One region of the Streptomyces sp. NPDC031265 genome, then DNA from elsewhere that is predicted to be linked to it. Evidence: riboswitches for the same ligand, from Rfam matches in the RefSeq annotation. Region 1 holds a riboswitch; the other holds the start of a gene.
What was found. A riboswitch is a leader RNA that binds a small molecule or an ion and turns the genes downstream of it on or off. The one in region 1 is predicted to bind glycine.

Region 1 (5,456 bases):
ACAGTCAGTGAGCCGCTGCGCCGGGGCCCTGAACACCGGGCGGCTCCGGCGCATTCGAGTAGCCTTTCCCCGAAGAGGGGTACGCGAAACCACTCTCAGGGTGATTATCACTCGGCGTGCCGAGTGTGGCGATCGTTGACGCACCCCGAGTGACTGCCTACCGTCGTGAGGGCAGTTCTAGGACGGAGGGTCGGCGTGAGAAGCAGCGGCGACAGTACGGCAGGGGAGGCCCCCGGACGTCCGGGGGAGAGCGGGCCGTACCCGCCCCCAGGCTCTCGGCCGAGCTCTAGCAGTGGGTACCCCCCTCACGACAGTGCGGCGGAGGACACCGGCACCGACACCGTCGGATACCGGGGGCCGACGGCGTGCGCGGCGGCGGGGATCACCTACCGGCAGCTCGACTACTGGGCGCGTACCGGCCTGGTCGAGCCCAGTGTGCGTCCGGCGTACGGATCGGGCACCCAACGGCTCTACAGCTTCAAGGACGTCGTCGTCCTCAAGATCGTCAAGCGGTTCCTGGACACCGGGGTCGCCCTCCAGAACATCCGCACCGCCGTCCAGCACCTGCGCGAGCGCGGTTTCCGCGATCTGGAGCGGATGACGCTGATGAGCGACGGGGCCACCGTCTACGAGTGCTCCTCGCCCGACGAGGTCGTGGACCTGCTCCAGGGCGGCCAGGGTGTCTTCGGCATCGCGGTCGGCGTGGTGTGGCGCGACGTCGAGGCGGCCCTGTCCCAGCTGCACGGAGAGCGGGTCGACACCGGCGAGACGCTGGTCGGGCAGAACCCCGCCGACGAGCTCGCCCGGCGCCGCAACCGCGCGGTCTGAGGGGCCGCGGGGCTGCCGGGGGCCGATTGTCAGTGGCGTGAGGCAGCATCGGTGATGTGAGAGCCGCGCCGACCATTCTGCATCTGGACATGGATGCCTTCTTCGCCGCCGCAGAGCAGGCGTCGAAGCCCAGCCTGCGCGGAAAACCCGTGATCGTGGGCGGCCTCGGACCGCGCGGTGTGGTGGCCACCGCGTCGTACGAGGCACGGCGCTTCGGTGCGCGTTCCGCGATGCCGATGGCCCAGGCGAGACGGCTCTGTCCCAATGGCGCGTATCTGGTGCCGCGCTTCGGCTTCTACCGCTCGATCAGCGAACAGGTGATGGAGTTGCTGGGGCGGCTGTCGCCTCTGGTGGAGCCCCTGAGCCTCGACGAGGCCTTCGTGGACCTGGAGGCCGGGGGAGTCGCGTGGGACGCGCAGTCGGCCCGTGAGGCCGGTCAGCGGCTGCGGGAGGACATCCGGGCGGTGACGGGTCTGACGGGGTCGGTGGGGCTCGCCGGGTCCAAGATGCTGGCGAAGATCGCCTCGGAGGAGGCCAAGCCCGACGGGCTGGTGCTCATAGAGCCCGGCACCGAGCGGGCGCTGCTCGCCCCGATGACGGTCAGGACGCTGCCGGGTGTGGGGCCCGCGACCGGGGAGCATCTGCGCAGGGCCGGGATGACCACGGTCGCGGATCTGGCCGAGGCGGGCGAGGACGAGCTCGTACGGCTGCTCGGCAAGGCGCACGGGGCGTCGCTGCACCGGATGGCGCTCGGGCTCGACGACCGGCCGGTGGTGGCCGAGCGGGACACCAAATCGGTGTCGGTCGAGGACACCTTCGACGTGGATCTGCACGACCGGGTGCGGGTGATGAACGAGGTGGGGCGGCTCGCCGACCGGTGTGTGCAGCGCCTGCGGGCGTCCGGGCACTCGGGCCGCACGATCGTCCTGAAGGTCCGCAGGTACGACTTCTCGACGCTGACCCGGTCGGAGACGCTCAGGGGGCCCACGGACGACCCCGCGGTGGTGCGCGAGGCGGCCGGCCGTCTGCTCGACTCCGTGGACACGACGGGTGGCGTGCGCCTCCTCGGGGTCGGGGTCAGCGGCCTCGCGGACTTCACGCAGGAGGACCTCTTCGCCCAGGCGGCCGGTGAGCGGGAGGCAGGGGAGGAGGCCGCCGAGGAGGAGTCGGCTCCGGCCACCGCCCCCGAGCAGGCGGAGGCGGCGGATCCGGCCGAGCGGCGCTGGGTGGCCGGGCACGATGTGTGCCACCGCGAGTTCGGCCCCGGCTGGGTGCAGGGCAGCGGGGTGGGGCGGGTGACCGTCCGGTTCGAGACGCCCACGGCGACCGCACCCGGACGGGTGCGGACGTTCCGGGTGGACGACCCCGACCTGGAGCCGTCCGAGCCGCTGCCGCTGGTGGCCGGGCCCGGGGAGACGGAGACAGAGACGGAGGCCGGGGCCGGGGCCGGGGAGGCGGGTGACGTGGAGGGTCAGGTGTCGTCCTCCTCGCCCGCGAGCCGTCCGAAGTCCCGGTCGGGGCCGGGGAGCGGATCGGGGGCGGCGATGTCCAGACCGTAGTGGTGGTAGAGCTGCAGCTCCTGTTCGGGGGAGAGGTGGCGGCCGACGCCGAAGTCGGGAGCGTCCTTGATCAGCGCCCGGTCGTAGGGGATGTGCAGCGCCTCGTCGACGAGGGTGCTGGGCTCCAGCGGGACGAAGGCGTCCCGGCTGAACAGGCCGGTGCGTACGGCGGCCCACTCGGGCACTCCGGTGGCGTCATCGAGGTAGACCTCGTCCACCGTGCCGATCTTGTTGCCGTTGCGGTCGAACGCCTTGCGGCCGATCAGGCTGCGCGGATCGATATCGGTCTGCACGGTCCCTCCAACTGGTCGCAACTGCTCGTAAGCACTACGAAAGTGCACATCGCGGGCATCGGCCACTCGAAGGATCAGGGCCTGAACGCGCTGGTACCCTGGCGATGGCTGCTGACCCCGCGCGGGAGAGTCCTCCGGAAAGAAGTCCGGAGGCGCCGAAGGAGCAAATCCTCCCCGGAATCTCTCAGGCCCACGTACCGCGCGGACGAGGTCACTCTGGAAAGCAGGACGGGGACGCGCGGGCATACGCCCGTGCGCGCGCCCCTTCCTCACCGACGGTGAAAGCCGGGACGCCCCCACGCGCCCCGGTGAAACTCTCAGGTTGAGATGACAGAGGGGGAGGCCGTCCGGGTACCCGCGCCGTGGTGCCCCTCGCAGGTCGTGCAGACCAGGAGGCCTCCGTAATGACCGCCAACCGCATGCCGCTCACCGAGCTAGAGCGTGGCATTCCCTTCGAGCAGCGTCACATCGGGCCGGACGCCGAGGCCCAGGCGAAGATGCTCGCGCAGGTCGGCTACGGCTCGCTCGACGAGCTGACCGCCGCGGCCGTGCCGGACGTGATCAAGAGTGCCGAGGCGCTGGGTCTGCCCGGCGCCCGCACCGAGGCCGAGGTCCTGGCCGAGCTGCGCACCCTCGCCGACCGCAACAAGGTCCTCGCCCCGATGATCGGCCTGGGCTACTACGGCACGTTCACCCCGCCGGTGATCCTGCGCAACGTCATGGAGAACCCGGCCTGGTACACCGCGTACACGCCGTACCAGCCGGAGATCTCGCAGGGCCGTCTGGAGGCGCTGCTCAACTTCCAGACCGTCGTCGCCGACCTCACGGGGCTGCCCACCTCCGGCGCCTCGCTGCTCGACGAGGGCACCGCGGCCGCCGAGGCGCTCGCGCTCTCGCGCCGGGTCGGCAAGGTCAAGGGCGGGGTCTTCCTCGTCGACGCGGACACGCTGCCGCAGACCGTCGCCGTCATAGAGACGCGCGCCGAGCCGACCGGTGTCGAGGTCGTCGTCGCCGACCTGAGCCACGGCATCCCGGCCGAGGTGGCCGAGCGCGGTGTCTTCGGTGTGCTGCTCCAGTACCCGGGCGCCTCCGGCCAGGTCCGCGACCTCAAGCCGGTCATCGACGAGGCCCACGAGCTGGGCGCGATCGTCACCGTCGCCGCCGACCTGCTCGCCCTGACCCTGCTGGCCTCGCCCGGCGAGCTCGGCGCGGACATCGCGGTGGGCACCACCCAGCGCTTCGGCGTCCCGATGGGCTTCGGCGGCCCGCACGCCGGCTACATGGCGGTCCAGGAGAAGTTCGCCCGCAGCCTGCCCGGCCGCCTGGTCGGCGTCTCCGTCGACGCGGACGGCAACCGGGCGTACCGCCTGGCGCTGCAGACCCGCGAGCAGCACATCCGCCGCGAGAAGGCCACCAGCAACATCTGTACGGCGCAGGTCCTGCTCGCCGTCATGGCGGGCATGTACGCGGTCTACCACGGCCCGGACGGCCTGCGGCAGATCGCCCGCCGCACCCACCGGTACGCGGTGATCCTCGCCGAGGGGCTGCGCGCCGCCGGTGTGGAGGTCGTGCACGGCTCGTACTTCGACACGCTGACCGTCCGGGTCCCCGGCAAGGCCGCCGACGCCGTCGCCGCCGCCCGTGACGGCGGGGTCAACCTGTACCTGGTCGACGCCGACACCGTCTCGATCGCCTGCGACGAGACCACCGACCGCGACCGCGTCGCCGCCGTCTGGGCCGCCTTCGGCGCCGAGGGTGACATCGAGGCGCTGGATGCCGCGGCCGCGGACACGCTGCCGGGCGCGCTGCTGCGCACCGACGACGTCCTGACCCACCCGGTCTTCCACCAGCACCGCTCCGAGACCGCGATGCTGCGCTACCTGCGCAAGCTCGCCGACCGCGACTACGCGCTGGACCGCGGCATGATCCCGCTCGGCTCCTGCACCATGAAGCTGAACGCGACCACCGAGATGGAGCCGGTCACCTGGCCCGAGTTCGGCCAGATGCACCCCTTCGCGCCGGCCGAGCAGGCCGGGGGCTACCTCACGCTCATCCACGAGCTGGAGGAGCGCCTCGCCGAGGTCACCGGGTACGACGCGGTGTCGATCCAGCCCAACGCCGGTTCGCAGGGCGAGCTCGCGGGGCTGCTCGCGGTCCGCGCCTACCACCGGGCCAACGGCGACGAGCAGCGCACGGTCTGCCTCATCCCGTCCTCCGCGCACGGCACCAATGCCGCCAGCGCCGTGATGGCCGGCATGAGGGTCGTCGTGGTGAAGACCGCCGACGACGGCGAGGTCGACATCGCCGACCTGCGCGCCAAGATCGAGCAGTACCGCGACGAGCTCTCGGTACTGATGATCACCTACCCGTCCACGCACGGTGTGTTCGAGGAGCACGTCGCGGACATCTGCGGCGAGGTGCACGACGCGGGCGGCCAGGTCTACGTCGACGGCGCCAACCTCAACGCCCTGGTGGGCCTCGCCAAGCCGGGCAAGTTCGGCGGCGACGTCTCGCACCTGAACCTGCACAAGACGTTCTGCATCCCGCACGGCGGCGGCGGCCCCGGCGTCGGCCCGGTCGGTGTGCGCGCGCACCTCGCGCCGTACCTGCCGAACCACCCGCTCCAGCCGACGGCCGGTCCCGAGACGGGCGTCGGCCCGATCTCGGCCGCCCCGTGGGGCTCGGCGGGCATCCTGCCGATCTCGTGGGCGTACGTGCGTCTGATGGGTGGCGAGGGCCTCAAGCGCGCGACGCAGGTCGCGGTGCTCGCGGCCAA
Region 2 (5,456 bases), on a different contig from region 1:
TCGCGGTCGTAGAAGGGGCGCCCGTTGGCGCGCAGCCACATCCCGACCGGGTCGTACTCGTCGGACAGGGCGACCGTGGAGACCGGCAGCCCCTCGGGCACGGCGGAGACGGCCTGCTGCATCATCGCGCGCACCGCGTCGACGGACTGCGGCCCGGTGTCGTAGAGGTCGAGGCCGATGGCCAGATACGGCGTGCCGAGCGCGGGCTGCACCCAGGCGCGGCGCAGCGCCCGGACGGCCGGGGTGCGGTGCGCGTGCTGGGTGAGCAGGGCGTAGAACTGCGGGATCTCCACGGCCGGTTCGGTGATCCGCAGCGGGCCTGCGGGCATCCGGTCGAGGCCGGTGGCGATCCGGCGCAGATCCGGCCAGGGGATGCCGACCCCGCCGCCGGGGGCGTGCGGGTTGAGCCAGATCCCGTACCGGTCGGGGTAGAGGGCGCGGGCGACGTCACGGCCGGTGACCATCTCGTGGTCCCGGTTCCAGCCACTGGCGGAGAGCTCCTGCGCGGAGGTCACACAGGGTGCGTACGCCACCCCGTCGACCTCCATGTTCCCGTACTGCGCGTCGGAGGCGCCGGGCCGGCCGTGCCAGAGCAGCATCCACAACCGGCCGGACGAGGGGTCGGCGAGGGCGTGCAGCAGCGCCTCGTACGCGTCGTAGCGTCCGGGGGTCACCTGGCGCAGCATGTGCTCGACCTGCCCGGCCGCCGCGGTGCCTGACGCACTCACCCTGGGTCCCGCCCCTCTTCGTTCCCCCGCGCCGCCGGTGCACAGGCGTGCGGCCGTGGGGATCTACGGATTATGAAACCAGCTTATGCGGGAGGACTAGGGGGTGGCCCGCGTGTAGAAGGGGCGCACGCGCTCCCGCATCCACTCGCCCACCGGGTCCTGGGCCACGTCGAGCAGCACCAGGTTCACCGGCCAGCCGACCGGGGCCCGGCCCAGCGCGCGGCCCAGCGCCTCCATGGGGGCGTTGCGCCCGGCCCCGTCCCAGGTGGAGAACTCCACGCCGATGAAGAGCGTCGGGTCGTCGCCCTCGATGGAGGCGAGCGCGCGGCGGGCGGTGCGCACCACGCCGGTGGCGTCGAACTCCTCGGCCGCGGCGGTCAGGAAGTCGACCGGGTCCTCCTGCCAGTCCGGCTCGAAGAGCCGTACCCGGGCGCCGGAGGCGGGCCCGTCCAGGGCGGTGCGCCCGGTGCGGCACAGCTCGGCCACGGCGGGCGGCGGCAGCGGTACGCCGACCGCGCCCTCCGGGTTCAGCGCGATGCCCAGCTGCGGCGGCAGCCCGCGGGCGAACTCCACGGCGGGCGCGACGGCGAACGACATGTGCGGGCCGACGCACTGGAGGAACTGCTGCTCGGAGCTGTAGACGGGGACGTAGGGGGAGCCGGCGATCTCCATGGTGGGGAGGTCGAGGTCGGCGCTGTCCCGGCTGCCGCCGTTGGGGAGGGGGATCCAGACGGGGTTGCGTCCCAGGACCTCTATCAGGCGGGGGCCCGCGCCCGGGACGCCGAGCGAGGCGGACAGTGCCTCCTCCAGCTCGTTGCCCGGCCAGCCTCCGCCGCCCTGGGGGTGCGGAACCGCATGCTGCGGGTAGTCCATGTGCCGTCCTTCTCCCCCGGTTCGACTGCGGGCCGTGCGTGGCTGGTCGCGCAGTTCCCCTCGCCCCTGAAGATCAGGGGGTGCGGGTCCCCGCCATCTGAACCTTAGCGGCGGGCGGCCCTCTCCCCGAAAGCGATCCGGATCACCGTTTCCGCCGCCGGCCTGTCCAGCAGGACCGCCGATGCGACCCCCCGGGGCAGGCGGCCCTCCGCCACCGCCGCTATCAGGCGGGGCACCGCCCTCGCGTGGCGGGCGAAGGCGTACGAGGAGACCTTGCGGCCGCGGGCCACCTGGCCCGCCAGGGCGGTCTCCGGGGTGACGTCGAGGAGCACGAGGTGCAGCGAGCGGCCTTCCCGCGCCGCACCCTTCGCCAGCGACCAGCGCACCCAGGCGTGGGTGCCGCAGTCGTGGACGGCCAGGCCCCCGCCCGACCGCAGCGCCCGGTGCATCCGCAGGAAGTGGGCGACCCGCACCACCGGGCGGTACAGCGCGTACGGCACGCCGCCCATCCTGGCCTCCCAGGCGCGGCGGGTGTCCTGCGAGTCGATGCCGACGCCGGTGACGGCCCGGCGCAGCAGGGTCGTCTTGCCGCTGCCGGGCAGGCCGGAGACCACCACCACGTCCCCCTCGGCGAACCGGAGCGTGTGCGGTGAGCGACCGTCCCGGCCGCGCAGGTCCCGTACCGCCGGAACCGGGGCCTCCGCCTGCGCCGCCGCCGTGTGAACCGTCATCGGTGCTCCCCCCTGCCGGGTCGGACGACCCTTTCCCCATGCGCGTAAAAGGATGGTAATGAGACTCAGGTGATGTGATGCCCGTGGGAGGCGTGCAATGATGTGCGCGCCAAACTGCATACCGGCCGCTTGAATCCACGCGGGAGAGTCCCCGGCAGTTCCCCCAAGGCCCCAGAAGGCCGGGAGGATCGCGGGGCGCCGAAGGAGCAAGTCCCTCCCTTGAATCTCTCAGGCCCCGTACCGCGTGGATGAGGCAGATCTGAAAAGCGGGCCGCACGTTCTCAGACGGAGCGGCTCCACCCAAGGTGCAAGCCGGGTCTCCCGGCGAACCTCTCAGGTTCCGATGACAGATGGGGAGGATCGTCCTCGCCGTCATGCCCTGGGAGCCACACCCTCATGAGCAATCCCCGTCTCACCGCCCTTGACGCAACTCACCGTTCGCTGGGCGCGACCATGACCGACTTCGCCGGCTGGGACATGCCGCTGCGGTACGGCAGCGAGCGCGACGAGCACAACGCCGTCCGTACCCGGGCCGGTCTCTTCGACCTCTCCCACATGGGCGAGATCACCGTCACCGGCCCGGACGCCGTCAAGGCGCTGGACTACGCGCTGGTCGGCAACATGAGCACCATCGGCGTGGGCCGCGCCCGCTACACGATGATCTGCCAGGAGGACGGCGGCATCGTCGACGACCTGATCGTCTACCGCCTCGGCGAGGACGAGTACATGGTCGTCGCCAACGCCGGCAACGCCCAGGTCGTGCTGGACGCGATCACCGAGCGCGCGGCCGCCTTCGACGCCGAGGTCCGCGACGACCGCGACGCGTACGCGCTGCTGGCCATCCAGGGCCCCGAGTCCCCCGGCATCCTGAAGTCGCTTACCGACGCCGACCTGGACGGCCTGAAGTACTACGCGGGCCTGCCCGGCACCGTGGCCGGTGTCCCGGCGCTGATCGCCCGTACGGGCTACACCGGCGAGGACGGTTTCGAGCTCTTCGTGGCCCCGGCCGACGCCGAGCAGCTGTGGCGCGCGCTCACCGACGCGGGCAAGGACGCGGGCCTGGTGCCGTGCGGTCTGTCCTGCCGCGACACGCTGCGCCTGGAGGCGGGCATGCCGCTGTACGGGCACGAGCTGACCACCGCGCTCACCCCGTTCGACGCGGGGCTCGGCCGGGTCGTGAAGTTCGAGAAGGAGGGCGACTTCGTGGGCCGCGAGGCCCTGGAGGCCGCCGCCGAGCGCGCCGCCGCCAAGGCCCCGCGCAAGCTGGTCGGGCTGATCGCCGAGGGCCGCCGGGTGCCGCGCGCCGGATTCTCCGTGGTGGCGGGCGGCGAGGTGGTCGGCGAGGTCACCTCGGGCGCCCCGTCGCCGACGCTGGGCAAGCCGATCGCCATGGCGTACGTGGACGCCGCGCACGCCGCACCGGGCACCTCCGGCGTCGGCGTCGACATTCGCGGTACGCATGAGCCGTACGAGGTCGTGGCGCTGCCGTTCTACAAGCGCCAGAAGTGACCCCTCGCACACGCACCGCACGACTCATCTGTTCACCACCACTCCCCCTCGTACAGGAGAATTCAGGCCATGAGCAACCCCCAGCAGCTGCGCTACAGCAAGGAGCACGAGTGGCTGTCGGGCGCCGAGGACGGCGTCTCGACGGTCGGCATCACGGAGCACGCGGCCAACGCGCTCGGTGACGTGGTGTTCGTCCAGCTCCCGGAGGTCGGTGACACGGTGACCGCGGGCGAGACCTGCGGCGAGCTGGAGTCGACCAAGTCGGTCAGCGACCTCTACTCCCCGGTCACGGGCGAGGTCGTCGCCGCCAACCAGGACGTCGTCGACGACCCGTCGCTGGTGAACTCCGCCCCGTTCGAGGGCGGCTGGCTGTTCAAGGTGCGCGTCACGGACGAGCCGGGCGACCTGCTCTCCGCCGACGAGTACACCGACTTCGCCAGCTGACCTACCACTCCAGGGATCTTCTGATGTCGCTTCTGAACCAGTCCCTCCATGAGCTGGACCCGGACGTCGCCGCCGCCGTCGACGCCGAGCTCCACCGTCAGCAGTCCACCCTCGAAATGATCGCCTCGGAGAACTTCGCTCCGGTCGCGGTCATGGAGGCCCAGGGCTCGGTCCTCACCAACAAGTACGCCGAGGGCTACCCGGGGCGCCGCTACTACGGCGGCTGCGAGCACGTCGACGTGGTCGAGCAGATCGCGATCGACCGCATCAAGGCGCTCTTCGGCGCCGAGCACGCCAACGTGCAGCCGCACTCGGGCGCGCAGGCGAACGCGGCCGCGATGTTCGCGCTGCTCAAGCCGGGCGACACGATCATGGGCCTGAACCTGGCCCACGGCGGTCACCTGACCCACGGCATGAAGATCAACTTCTCCGGCAAGCTCTACAACGTGGTCCCGTACCACGTCGACGAGACCGGACAGGTCGACATGGCCGAGGTCGAGCGCCTGGCCAAGGAGTCCAAGCCGCAGCTGATCGTGGCCGGCTGGTCCGCGTACCCGCGCCAGCTGGACTTCGCCGCGTTCCGCCGCATCGCGGACGAGGTCGGCGCGTACCTGATGGTCGACATGGCCCACTTCGCGGGCCTGGTCGCCGCGGGCCTGCACCCCAACCCGGTGCCGCACGCCCACGTCGTGACCACCACCACGCACAAGACCCTCGGCGGTCCGCGCGGCGGTGTCATCCTGTCGACGCAGGAGCTCGCCAAGAAGATCAACTCGGCGGTCTTCCCCGGTCAGCAGGGCGGCCCGCTTGAGCACGTGATCGCGGCCAAGGCGGTCTCCTTCAAGGTGGCGGCCTCGCCCGAGTTCAAGGAGCGCCAGGAGCGCACCCTGGAGGGCGCCAGGATCATCGCCGAGCGCCTGATCCAGGACGACGTGACCGAGGTCGGCGTCTCGGTCCTGTCCGGCGGCACGGACGTCCACCTGGTCCTCGTGGACCTGCGGAACTCCGAGCTCGACGGCCAGCAGGCCGAGGACCGCCTCCACGAGGTCGGCATCACGGTCAACCGGAACGCCATCCCGAACGACCCGCGCCCCCCGATGGTCACCTCGGGCCTGCGGATCGGCACGCCGGCACTGGCCACCCGCGGTTTCGGCGCCGACGACTTCCGCGA

Region 2: it holds a riboswitch for glycine, as region 1 does, so the genes downstream of both, gcvT (glycine cleavage system aminomethyltransferase GcvT) here and gcvP (aminomethyl-transferring glycine dehydrogenase) in region 1, are expected to answer to the same signal.

What each region holds. Positions count from the first base shown of each region.
Region 1 is NZ_JBVIHM010000011.1:7,985-13,440, forward strand. It holds gene ACZ499_RS18385 (bifunctional nuclease family protein) at 1-11, shown strand, start outside; gene ACZ499_RS18390 (MerR family transcriptional regulator) at 196-828, shown strand; gene ACZ499_RS18395 (DNA polymerase IV) at 885-2,387, shown strand; gene ACZ499_RS18400 (PRC-barrel domain-containing protein) at 2,300-2,680, opposite strand; glycine riboswitch at 2,793-2,890, shown strand; gene gcvP (aminomethyl-transferring glycine dehydrogenase) at 3,085-5,456, shown strand, end outside.
Region 2 is NZ_JBVIHM010000010.1:69,863-75,318, reverse strand. It holds gene ACZ499_RS17475 (enhanced serine sensitivity protein SseB C-terminal domain-containing protein) at 1-728, opposite strand, end outside; gene ACZ499_RS17470 (enhanced serine sensitivity protein SseB) at 825-1,601, opposite strand; gene ACZ499_RS17465 (AAA family ATPase) at 1,706-2,332, opposite strand; glycine riboswitch at 2,463-2,585, shown strand; gene gcvT (glycine cleavage system aminomethyltransferase GcvT) at 2,729-3,841, shown strand; gene gcvH (glycine cleavage system protein GcvH) at 3,911-4,285, shown strand; gene glyA (serine hydroxymethyltransferase) at 4,309-5,456, shown strand, end outside.